DNA from 3 places in the Exiguobacterium sp. Helios genome. Region 2 is predicted to be linked to each of the others. Evidence: riboswitches for the same ligand, from Rfam matches in the RefSeq annotation. Region 2 holds a riboswitch; each other region holds the start of a gene.
The links. Region 2 has a riboswitch for S-adenosylmethionine ahead of HNY42_RS00165 (Na+/H+ antiporter NhaC family protein). Riboswitches for the same ligand answer to the same signal wherever they lie in the genome.
Positions count from the first base shown of each region.

Region 1: another riboswitch for S-adenosylmethionine. It lies ahead of HNY42_RS14450 (methionine ABC transporter ATP-binding protein); the one in region 2 lies ahead of HNY42_RS00165 (Na+/H+ antiporter NhaC family protein).
Region 3: another riboswitch for S-adenosylmethionine. It lies ahead of msrA (peptide-methionine (S)-S-oxide reductase MsrA); the one in region 2 lies ahead of HNY42_RS00165 (Na+/H+ antiporter NhaC family protein).

Region 1 covers NZ_CP053557.1:2,784,114-2,788,271, forward strand. The annotation lists gene HNY42_RS14440 (alpha-glucosidase) at 1-781, opposite strand, end outside; gene HNY42_RS14445 (aminotransferase class I/II-fold pyridoxal phosphate-dependent enzyme) at 945-2,132, shown strand; SAM riboswitch class I at 2,195-2,298, shown strand; gene HNY42_RS14450 (methionine ABC transporter ATP-binding protein) at 2,382-3,395, shown strand; gene HNY42_RS14455 (methionine ABC transporter permease) at 3,385-4,050, shown strand; gene HNY42_RS14460 (MetQ/NlpA family ABC transporter substrate-binding protein) at 4,085-4,158, shown strand, end outside.
Region 2 covers NZ_CP053557.1:18,582-22,739, forward strand. The annotation lists gene HNY42_RS00155 (alpha/beta hydrolase) at 1-659, opposite strand, end outside; gene HNY42_RS00160 (metal ABC transporter solute-binding protein, Zn/Mn family) at 838-1,800, shown strand; SAM riboswitch class I at 1,869-1,972, shown strand; gene HNY42_RS00165 (Na+/H+ antiporter NhaC family protein) at 2,051-3,358, shown strand; gene HNY42_RS00170 (hypothetical protein) at 3,402-3,602, opposite strand; gene HNY42_RS00175 (aldo/keto reductase) at 3,760-4,158, shown strand, end outside.
Region 3 covers NZ_CP053557.1:665,609-669,766, reverse strand. The annotation lists gene HNY42_RS03535 (putative quinol monooxygenase) at 1-187, opposite strand, end outside; gene HNY42_RS03530 (M20 metallopeptidase family protein) at 265-1,437, shown strand; SAM riboswitch class I at 1,509-1,612, shown strand; gene msrA (peptide-methionine (S)-S-oxide reductase MsrA) at 1,717-2,247, shown strand; gene HNY42_RS03520 (DMT family transporter) at 2,347-2,826, opposite strand; gene HNY42_RS03515 (DMT family transporter) at 2,843-3,271, opposite strand; gene HNY42_RS03510 (NAD(P)H-dependent flavin oxidoreductase) at 3,399-4,158, opposite strand, start outside.

The sequences.
Region 1 (4,158 bases), 280 kb from region 2:
GTAACCCGTCTTCCGGGCCGACGAACGGAATCTCACCGACGGTAAAGAGATCGGTTCCCGCCAGTACTTCCTGGTGCATCTCCTGCAAGAATTCATGAATGCCCGGCTGGTTCCCTAAGTAGGATAAATTCAGAGGATCTGCGACATCATCATACGTCGCCCGTTTCTTGATCAGGTTGATGACATCCATCCTGAAGCCGTCGATTCCTTTATCGGCCCACCACCGCATCATCGTATATACGGCCTGCCGGACAGCAGGATGTTCCCAGTTCAAGTCCGGTTGCTCCGATGCAAAGGAATGGAAGTAATACTGCTGGCGTGTCTCATCCCACGTCCAAGGGCTCGGCGCAAAATACGACCGCCAATTGTTCGGCGGTGTTCCTTTGACCCCGTCCCGCCAAATGTACCAATCGGCTTTCTCGTTTGTCCGACTGCTGCGGGATTCTTTAAACCACGTGTGTTGATCACTCGTATGATTGACGACCAAATCAAGAATCAGTTTCAGTCCCCGTTCATGGGCGGACGCAATCAGTTCTTCCAGATCCGACATCGTTCCCGCCTTCGGCATAATCGAGTAATAATCCGAAATGTCGTATCCGTTATCGACATCCGGTGATGTATAACAGGGATTTAACCAGATGACATCGACACCAAGGGAAGCGATGTAATCGAGTTTTTCAATTACTCCGCGTAAATCGCCCATCCCGTCTCCGTTCGAATCTTTAAAACTGCGCCAATACACTTGATAGACAACGGCTTCTTTCCACCAGGCCCGATTCATCCCATCATCTCCTTTGTGATTCAATCGTATTCTAGTTCAGTGTATCAAAAACACGAAAGCCATCGGTTCTTTTTCCCAATTATCAGCAATTATTAAAAAACTCTTTTCTTTTTTCTGAAAATTCGTTATCCTTGACGACAATACCCAACAAGGAGGAAGACAGATGAAACATTTCGCCCCATCGATTGCGATTGATCGGTTACCCGCTCCGGTCTTCGCCGAGCTCGCCCAGCGGATCGGTGCCGTCAAGGCTGCTGGTCATGACGTCATCACGCTTGGTCAGGGAACACCGGATCAGACGACACCCGTACATATTCTGGATGCCTTGAAAGAAGCAATCAATGACGCTTCAAACCTCCAGTACCCGCCATTTCGCGGACACGATTTCCTCAAACAGGCTGTCGCGGATTTTTATCAGTCAGAGTTTGGCGTAAACATCGATCCGGCCTCTGAAGTCGCCATTTTGCTCGGCAGCAAAGCCGGTATCGTCGCTTTACCGCAAACGATCGTCAATCCCGGTGAAGGTGTCATTGTTCCTGATCCCGGATACCCGGATTACTTATCCGGCGCCGCCCTTGCCGGAGCTTACCCGATCACATTGCCGCTCCTTGCGGAAAATGCTTTTTTACCTGACTACACGTTACTTGATACGACAGATGTCGAACGGGCCCGGATGTTGTTCCTCAACTACCCGAGCAATCCGACCGGGGCGACGGCAACAGCGGAAGCCTTCGAGCAAACGGTTTCCTTCGCTGATGCGAACGACATTTGCGTCGTCCACGACCTCGCCTACGGCGGAATCAGCTTCGACGGTCCGACCCGCAGTTTCCTCCAGACGGAAGGCGCAAAAGACGTCGGAATCGAACTGTTTTCATTATCGAAACGTTTTAACATGTCCGGTTTCCGAATCGCCTTCGCCATCGGGAATCCGTCCGTCATCGCAAGTATCGAGACGTACCAGGAACACTTATACGTCAGTGCTTTCACACCGATTCAACAGGCAGCAACCGTCGCTCTTTCAAGCGATCAGACGTGTGTCCGCGAACTGAGCGCTCTGTATGAAGCGCGGCGTGATGCCTTGTTCGGCAAGTTACAGGAAATCAGTTGGGACGGACCGATCCCGGGCGGTTCGTTCTTCGTCTGGTTGCCGGTCCCGTCCGGCTACACGTCCCAAAGCTTTACCGATCACCTGCTCGACGAAGCGCATGTCGCCGTTACACCGGGACATTTCTTCGGCGAATACGGGGAAGGTTACGTCCGGATCAGCCTGATTGCTGACGCCGAACGACTCGTCGAAGCAGCTGAACGGATTGGTCAATTGAATCTGTTTCGCCAGACCGTTGCGGAATAATTCTGAAAAAACGTTTGACAAATGGGAATGATTTCCGTTACAGTAAGTCCCAACAGCATATCTACTTATCGAGAGCGACCGAGGGATTAGGCCCAACGACGTCCGGCAACCACCTTTAAGGAACGGTGCCACATCCTACAGAATGTTTCATTCTGAGAGATAAGTTACGAAATCTTACACTTCGTCGCTTTTTTCTGGTTGCTCTTAACTGGAAAAAGGCGATTTTTTTGTATAGGGAGGAAACGACAGATGATTGAATTTAAAGGGATCACTAAACGGTTCGTTCGTGACCGGACACCCATTTTTGCCTTACGTGACGTCAATTTAACGATTCAGCAAGGTGAAATCTTTGGCATCATCGGTGAATCCGGTGCCGGAAAAAGCACCCTGCTCCGTCTGATCAACGGACTGGAGACACCGACACAAGGAACGGTTAAAGTATCGGGCACTAATCTGTCCGGCCTCTCCAAAGGCAGCTTACGTGAACTGCGTTTGAACATCGGGATGATCTTTCAACACTTCCAATTGATTCAATCCCGGAACGTCGCCGATAATATCGCCTTCGCCTTAAAGGCTGCCGGCGTCAAACGGACTGACTTCCCGCAACGGATCAAAGAGCTCGTCTCCCTGGTCGGACTCGAAGGCTTCGAGACGAATTTCCCGAGTCAGCTCAGCGGCGGTCAAAAGCAACGGGTCGGGATTGCCCGCGCCCTTGCGAATAATCCGAGTGTCCTGTTATGTGACGAAGCGACGTCCGCTCTTGATCCGGTCACGACGCTGCAAATTCTCGAACTGCTGAAAGACTTGAATGAACGGCTTGGCCTGACGATCATTCTCATTACCCATGAAATCGATGTCGTCAAACAGATTTGTCACCGGGTTGCCGTCATGGCGCAAGGTGAAGTCGTTGAAGTCGCCCGTACATACGACCTGTTCAGTCAGCCGGCACATGATGTCACGAAACATTATGTCGATACGGCACTCCAGATCGAGTTACCGGAACGGATCTTGCGAACGACACCGGGAAAAATTATCCGCCTGCAATTCACAGGTGAAAAGACCGGTGAAAGTACGTTATCGGAAGCAATTAAACAGTTTGATATTTCCGTCAGCATCCTCCACGGTAAGGTCGACTATATCCAGAACGTCGCTTTCGGAGTGCTGATTGTCAGTTTGACCGGTCCGACCCTTCACGTGAACCGCTCCTTGACGTGGCTCGAAGAACAACTTCACACGCTTGAGGTGATCCAGGATGTGGCTTGAACGGATTGAAACCATGTTACCGGATCTTGCGAAAGCGTTAGCGGAAACGGCTTTGATGGTCGGAATCTCACTCGGCTTCGCCCTCATCATCGGGATTCCACTCGGGATCTTACTGTTCATCACGGACCGGGGACTATTTTTCCAAAACGTCGTCGTTCGCAGCATCTTGGACTTTTTCGTTAATATGGTCCGTTCGTTACCGTTCATCATCCTGCTCGTCGCGTTGATTCCGCTGACACAACTGTTACTCGATAATACAATTGGACCGACTGCTGCTTCCGTCAGCCTGAGTGTCGCCGCCATTCCGTTTCTCGCCCGACTGGTCGAGACATCGCTCCGTGAGATTCCACCGGGATTAATCGAAGCAGCAGAAGCCTGTGGTGCGACACCGTTTCGGATCATCATCAGTGCACTCTTACCGGAAGCCCTTCCCGGCATCATTCAAGCCGTCACTTTGACGACCATCAGTCTGATCGGATTTTCCGCCATGGCCGGTATCGTCGGTGGTGGCGGCGTCGGTGACCTGGCCATCCGCTTCGGCTATTACCGGTACGACAATGTCGTCATGATTGTGACGATCGTCGTCCTCGTTATCATTGTTCAAAGTATTCAAGGGCTCGGCAATGTTCTGGCCCGTCGTGCTGATAAGCGTTAACCAAAAATAGAGAATCGTAAGGGAGAGAATGAATATGAAAAAACGTTATGCCTTTTTAGCAACAGGACTACTCGGAGCCGGTATTCTTGCCGGTTGCGGCGACAGCAG
Region 2 (4,158 bases):
TCGTCCCGCCCTCCTCCGTAAAACTTAATATGGGCAATCCACGTTTGAATGAACTTGAACAGGAGGAAGTTCGTCGGAGGATACAAGGCAATGACACCACTGATCAACAGGAGGCATTCGGCTGTTTGTTCGCCGATGAATTCCATCGGGGCAAGTGCCGTCGTCAGCATTAACGCGGCACCGGCTGAGTCTCCCCACAACACCATGCGTCCCCGCATAATCCGTAAATCGTTCGCTTCCTGATTTAAGAAACAAAGTGCATCCCGAACGTCTTCCAGATTATCCGGAAAATAACTGCCGTCCTCAAACAAGCGATAATCGATACTGCAAACGGCGATGCCGAGTTCCAGGAAACGCTCCACGATTGGCGTAAAACAAAAGACGTCATCCCGGTTCCCTCTGACGAAGGCTCCCCCGTGCGCATAAATCGCGACCGGGAAAGGACCATCACCCGGCGGATAATATAAATCCAACTTCAGTTCTTTCTGATTGACGGTTTTAAACAAAATCGTCCGGGGTGCGAGTTGGACTTCCGACAGTGGAAGCGCCGGTTCCGTCCATCGTAATAAAGCACCATAGTTGTTCCAGATGCTCGCTCCGGCTGCGGCTGTCGTTAAAATTGCCGCCCCTCCCATCAGCCAAGCAGTTTCCCGTTTCACCTCATCACCTCCAAAGCTTACTCTCGATTTCTGATCTCTTATTAGTCATCTACCCGATTTATTTAGAAGCCGAACGTCTTCCCCGACTTATACTTGACGCTTCGTTTTGGATTCGTTATAGTGAAAAGGTTCAAATCGGAATAATTACGTTTTAATAATTTTTGGAGGGTTTATTCATATGAAAAAATTACTTTCAGCTTTCACGGTCGCCTTTGCCAGCGCTGCTTTTCTTGCTGCCTGCGGTTCTTCCGAATCCAATCAAGATGCGACCGTTGAAAAGCTTCGGGTGTATACATCGACATTCGCTACTGCGGCAATCGCCAAGGAAATTGGCGGAACAGATATCGACGTCAAGATGATTGTCCCTCCCGGTGCCGATCCGCACTCGTACGAGCCGACGTCTAAACAACTGACAGAAATCGCACAAGGCGATCTGTTCCTCTTAACCGGTACGACGCTTGAACCGTACTCGAAAAAAATCAAAGCCAGTCTGAAAGGCAATGATGTCCGTTTCGTCGAGACAAGCACAGGAATCGACTTACTCGAAGCCAACGCCACGCTTCACGAACATGAAGGACACGATGATCATGCTGACGAACACGCGGAAGAAGAACATGATCACGGCAAATACGATCCCCATGTCTGGCTCGATCCGAACAATGCCAAAATGATGGCCCAATCGATTTCGACGGCACTGGCAAAAGAAGTACCGGATAAAAAAGCGACGTTTGAAAAAAACCTGGCTGAATTTGATACGCAGGCAGATGAGCTCGATCAAAATCTGCAACAGGCTGTCGATAAGGGCTCGAAAAAAGAATTGCTCGTCACGCATGCCGCTTACGGATATTTAGCCGAACGATACGGTTTCTCGCAATTGCCGATTGCCGGCATCTCTCCGTCGGACGAGCCTTCCCAAAAGCAACTGGCCGCTCTCGTCAAAGAAGCCAAATTGCATGACTTGAAGTATATCGCTTTCGAGGAGACGGTTTCTCCTAAAGTCGCCCGCGTCATCCAACAGGAAATCGGAGCCGAAGCGATTACGATCCACAACCTGGAGTCCGTCACGAAAGAACAGCAGAATGCCTCGTATTTTGACTTGATGAATGAAAATGTGACGACGCTCAAACAAGCACTTCAGTGAAGTAGTGTTGACATGCAGTAAAAGATACGTTACGGTAGAAAACGTATTTCAGACAATTAAATGACTTCTTTTTATCGCGAGAGACGGAGGGACTGGCCCGATGATGTTTCGGCAGCGGACGATTAAATCGTACTGTGCCAAATCCAGCAAGCTGCGGCTTGAGAGATAAGAAGAGCGTCTTTTTCAGTAAAGACCTCCTTCTTTCTTGCGAAGGAGTCTTTTTTTGTATTTGTAGAAAAGGAGTGGTTTTATGAACGAGACGATTATACCGAACAAATGGGCACTTCTACCGTTACTTGTCTTTTTAGTTCTTTTTATCGGTGCCGGTATTTTTTACGATGATTTCTACAAATTCCCGATTCTGATTGCGGCTTTGATTGCCTTGATTTTTGCGGCGGTCACAACGAAAGGCAGCATCAATCAAACCGTGGAACGGATTGCAACGGGTGCCGGAAATCCGGACATCATGATCATGGTCTTTATTTTCTTACTTGCCGGTGCCTTTTCCGGAACGGCCGATGCGATTGGCGCCATCGAAGCGACCGTCAACGCGTCGCTGACATTTTTACCGCCTTCTCTTTTAATGAGTGGATTGTTTATCATCGCTGCTTTCATCTCGATGGCGATGGGGACTTCGACCGGTACGATTGCCGCACTTGCCCCGATTGCTCTCGGAATTCATGAAGCAACAGGTGTCAATGTTGCGATTGCCGCGGCAGCTGTCGTCGGCGGTGCAATGTTCGGTGATAACCTGTCATTCATTTCCGATACAACGATCGCAGCAGTCCGGACGCAAAAAACCAATATGCGCGACAAATTCAGAACCAACTTCATGATCGTCTTGCCGGCAGCAATCCTGACGGTCATCATCTTGGCTTTCGTCTCAGGTACAGGAGACGTCGTCGAAGCAAAAGCGTTTGAGTTTTATAAATTGATTCCGTATCTGTCTGTCATCGTCCTCGCCTTGTTTGGTGTCAACGTCATCCTCGTCTTAGTCGGCGGAACCGTTTTGACGGGTATCATCGGTATGATGGACGGAAGCTTCGGCTTAAGCGGCTTCGTCCTGTCGATGTCTGAAGGATTGATGGGGATGGCAGAAATTTCGATCTTGACGTTATTAATGGGCGGACTCGTCAGCCTGATCACCTTTAACGGCGGGATTGCTTATCTGAAAGAAATCCTGACGCGGAAAATCTCACAACGCCGCGGCGCGGAATTCAGTATGGCGGCACTCGTCAGTGCAACGAATCTCGCGACAGCGAACAATACGATTTCGATTCTTGTCGCCGGACCACTCGCTGCGGAAATCGCCGATACGTATGATATTGATCGGAAGAAATCCGCCAGTATCCTCGATATCTTCTCGTGCGGTATCCAAGGAATCATCCCGTACGGAGCCCAGTTGCTGATTGCAGCGGAATTAACGAAAACGGCTTCCCCGGAACTGATTCCCTATCTGTTTTATCCGTTCCTGCTTTTCGTTTGCGGATCTCTTGCCATCGTCTTCGGCTTCCCGCGTCGAAAAACAGCTGATGTGCGTAAAAAAAATGTTTCGTAAAAAATACAAGACCCGTCGCTTTTGCGATAGGTCTTGTTTTGACTTATTTTTTCTGGTCTTGGCGGTTGAGAATAAAATACGCAATCGCCGGAAGCGGGAACTGAATCAGTCCTGCGCCTCCCCAGATCCACGGATTCCGTCCTGTCTTCCGTGCACCAAGGAACAAACATGTCGCTTGTGTCCCTAACAGGGCTGCAAGGCCGGCCCAAACACCTTTTGGTACGTTTTTAACAGATCGTTTCATAAAATACACCTCGTTTCCTTTATAGATTTACCCTCCTCTTTTCGCTTTCTAACCGGCTTTTTCCTCCCTTGAGCGTTGAAACGGACGTTCTTGCTTGTTCATGCTAAACTAAACGAGCAATTCCATATTCTCGTTTCATTAAAGGAGGAGTATACACATGCAATACGCAAAACTTTCAAATGGTGTCACAATTCCACAAATCGGATTCGGTGTCTGGCAAGTCGATGAAGAGACGGAAGCACCGGCTGCCGTCGCAGAAGCCATTCGTGTCGGTTACCGTCATATTGATACGGCTGCCGTTTACAAAAACGAACGTGGTGTCGCCAAAGGAATTAAAGAAAGCGGCGTGAACCGTGAAGATCTCTTCTTAACGTCTAAAGTATGGAACGATGATATTCGTGCCGGACGCACTAAAGAAGCTTTCGCCGAGTCACTTGAACGTCTCGAGACCGATTACCTTGATCTCTATCTGATCCACTGGCCGGTTGAAGGATATATCGAAGCATGGAAAGCGATGGTTGAACTTTACGAAGCCGGGAAAATTAAAGCCATCGGT
Region 3 (4,158 bases), 650 kb from region 2:
CTGCTTCGTCTTGGTAGACTTCATAGAGCATGAACTGATGTTCATTTTCAATCGATTGATGTAACGTATAACGTAGGCAGCCCGGCTCGTTTTGCGCTGCTTTGTAGACTGTACTTAGAATCGGAAAGACTTGATCAGCTAATCCTGCTTTGACTGTAAGAACGGCATTGACAATGATTTCACCCATATGTTGATTCCTCCTCTAATTGATTACTTCTATCTGTACCCGTTTTTACTCAAGACATACCGAAAAGGATGATTTCGATGCAAGAAAATTTATTCACCTACTTAACTGAGTATGAATCAGAGATGATTCGTTTACGCCGTGACTTTCACCGCCATCCGGAATTATCGTTCCAGGAAGTCCGGACGCCTGCTAAAATTTCTGCGTTTTATGATGCACTCGGTATTCCTTACCGTGCGAACGTCGGTGGCAGCGGAATCGTCGCGACACTGACCGGCACCCGTCCCGGAAAAACAATTGCGGTCCGGGCCGATTTTGATGCGTTACCGCTCCAGGAAGAAACGGAATTATCGTTCCGCTCAATCCGTCCCGGTGTCATGCATGCTTGCGGACACGACGGACACACGGCGATTGTCCTTGGACTCGCCGCTGCTTTTCAAGCCATCCGGGATGAATTAACAGGTACTGTCGTCTTTATCCACCAACACGGTGAAGAAGTATTTCCGGGTGGTGCGATTCAAATGATTGAGGACGGCTGTCTCGACGGTGTCGATGCGATTTTCGGCACACACCTCGAAAATGATCTTCCGGTCGGAACGATCGGTTATCACAGCGGGCATACATTATGTGCGATCGATGAATTTGAAATCGTTGTTCATGGTCAAGGCGGTCATGCCCAAGCGCCACACCGGACGCAGGACGCACTTGTCGCCGGTGCACAGCTTGTCTGTAATCTTCAGCACCTCGTCAGCCGGCGCGTTGATCCGTTTGAGCCGGCCATCGTTGCAATCGGTTCATTTCATGCCGGAACCGCACCGAACATCGTGACCGGCGAAGCCCGGATTGTCGGAGAAATCCGGACGTTCAACGAACAACTCCGGCATCAGTTGCGCCAACAGGTGGATCTCGTCGCACGGACGACCTGCACCGGAATCGGCGCTGATTATTCCATTGATTTCACGACAGGTTACCCGTCCCTTTGGAATCATCCGGATGAAACGAAGCTCGTCCGGGAAGCGGCCGGTTTTTTGCCGGAAGCACAGGTCCGTGAAATGAAACCGATGATGGCAGCCGATGATTTTGCCTATTACCTGGAACAGGTTCCGGGCAGTTATTTCTTTACCGGCTCCGCGAAAACAGATGGACGCACGATTTATCCGCAACACCATCCGAAGTACGAAATCGATGAGCGGGCTTTACTGATCGGGGCGAAAACGTTAGGGGCGACAGTTCTTCGTGCCCTGCAAACATAAGAATTGACTTTCCACTTTTATGAATGGTATTATCATCCCAATGATAACGAACTTACATCAACTTCATATAACACTTATCAAGAGTGGACCGAGAGATCTGGATCGATGACGTCCCAGCAACCTGCGCACAGCAAGGTGCTACGACCAGCAAAGCGAAAGCTTTGGTTGATAAAAAGCGGCGACTCCTTTTGCAACCAAGCAAAGGAGTCGTTTTCGTTTTCTCGCTGTCAGAAATGAGAGCATTACGGCTCAAGAGGCCAGGAGAAAGGGAGAGATGACATGGAAAAAGCAACATTTGCAGGAGGATGTTTCTGGTGCATGGTGACACCATTTGAGGAATTACCGGGGATTCACAGTATCGTGTCCGGTTATACAGGAGGACACGTCGACAATCCGACATATGAGCAGGTCAAAACCGGAACGACCGGACATTCCGAAGTCGTCGAGATTACATTTGACCCGGCACTGTTCTCATACGAACGGTTACTCGAACTGTATTGGCCGCAAACGGATCCGACCGATGCCGGCGGACAATTCCAGGACCGTGGTACACAGTATGCCCCGGCGATTTTTTACCATACGGAAGAACAACGCCTTGCAGCGATTGCGTCACGTGATGCGCTGGCTGCAACAAACCGTTTCAAACAACCGATCGTTACACGGATCGAACCGGCAGCTGCTTTCTATCCGGCGGAAGAATACCATCAGGACTTCCATAAAAAAAATCCGGCCCACTACAAAAAAGACCGGAAAGCCTCCGGCCGTGATGCCTTTATCGACGTCGCCTGGAAAGAAGAAGTATCCGTCTGATTTAAACGAAGCGTCTTTTAAAAGAGATCACCCTTTCACGCACTTTACTGTAAAAGTCGCGTGAAAGCCGTGATCTCTTTTGAGTGGTTGACGATGTTTTTAAGAAATCGCTTTGATTTCATCTGTTTGATTTGACTCGTCCACGACCTGATACCGTTTTAAGACGAAAATGCCGCTCAGCATGACGGCCAGGCCGATGATCTGCCCAAACGATAAATCGACTTTTGGTAAACCAAACCAGCCAAAAACGTCGACACACAACGCAAAACTGAGTTGCGAAATCAGGACGACGGAAATCGCGATGGACGGACCGAGCAGTTGAATACCCCGCATGACACAAAATACGACACCGACACCGACGAAACCGCCAAATAGATAAAGCGGTTCGACCTCCGTAAGCGCTGCGACCTCCCCGCCCCGAAAGAAAACCAAGGCAAGCAACGAACCAATCAGACCGACCAAAAAGACTAACGTCGTCGTCGCCCAGGCACCAAAGACATGACTCATCCGTGCGTTCAAAACAGTTTGTAAACTGATCATCATCCCTGCGACGATGGCACAAAACATGCCTAATCCCATTTCTATCTCCTCCTACTCAGGTAAATGAAAAGATCAGGACGCCGGTCAACATCAAACCGACTCCGATCCACTGCCCTTTGTTACTGCTTTTTTTAATGACTCCGAACCAGCCGTTCAAATCAATTACAAAGGCACACAGAATCTGTGCGACGAGCAACAGCGACATTGCCCATGTCATGCCGAGTAATTGAATTGACGTCAGTTCCGTAACGACGACTAAAACACCGAGCAATCCGCCGCTCGCATAAATAAGCGGTAACGTGCGAAAACCGCCGATTTTACGATCCCGAACAAAGCCGTAAATCAATAAACATCCGATCAGACCAACGAAATGGACGATGGTTACGGATAACCATGGACCAACCGCGTCACCGAGCCGGGCATTAAAGATGCCTTGTAAGGCAATAAACAATCCACTGAATAAGGCAAACACGATTCCTTGCATCTTCATCCTCCTTTTTCTCTAGTTACGAGTAGACCCTATTCTGTCATCTTTTTAAAGGACAAATGTCCTGAAACACAAAAAAAGCCGACCTGATCGGTCAGCTGCGCTTATATTCACGTTACTGGAGTTACTGGAGTGCCCGGTATGTCCGTTCGATTCGTCCGAAAGCATCATCCATCATCCGGTTAAAGAGTTCCGCAACGGTCGGAACATCATCAATCAAACCGGAAACGAGACCGGCATTGACGTATCCTGCTGTTTCGTCGCCTTCGAGTGCCCCTTTGATATGAAACGATTCGTTCGTCTGTTCCTGAAAGGCAGCGAGTGATGTCGGCTGCAACGCATCGACATACGGTCCGTTCAATACCCGCCGGACTTGTCCGACTTCTCGGCCGATGATTCGTGTCCCGAGATCATCCGCCTGCACGAGGTGTCTTTTATAGTGCTCATGGACACGGGATTCCTGTGTCGCAATCAACCGGGTTCCGAGCTGCACGCCTTCTGCTCCGAGCATCCAGGCTGCTGCAAGACCACGTCCGTCGCCGATGCCGCCCGCGGCAAGGACAGGAAGCGTGACATGATCCGTGATTTGCGGAATCAGGGTCATCGTCGTCAACTCGAGCGGTGAATTGATTCCCGCCGCCTCGACGCCTTCCGCTACCAGTATGTCCACTCCGGACTGCTCGGCTTTAATTGCCTGTTTGACGGAAGCAACGACACCAATCGTCCGGATTCCCGCCTCCCGTAACTTCGATAAAAAAGGAGCCGGATTACCGGCTGACAAGGACACGACCGGAATCCGTTCCTCGATTGCTAACTCAATCAACTGTTCGGTATAAGGTGAGACCCGGATGGCGATATTCAAGGCAAACGGACGCGACGTCAAG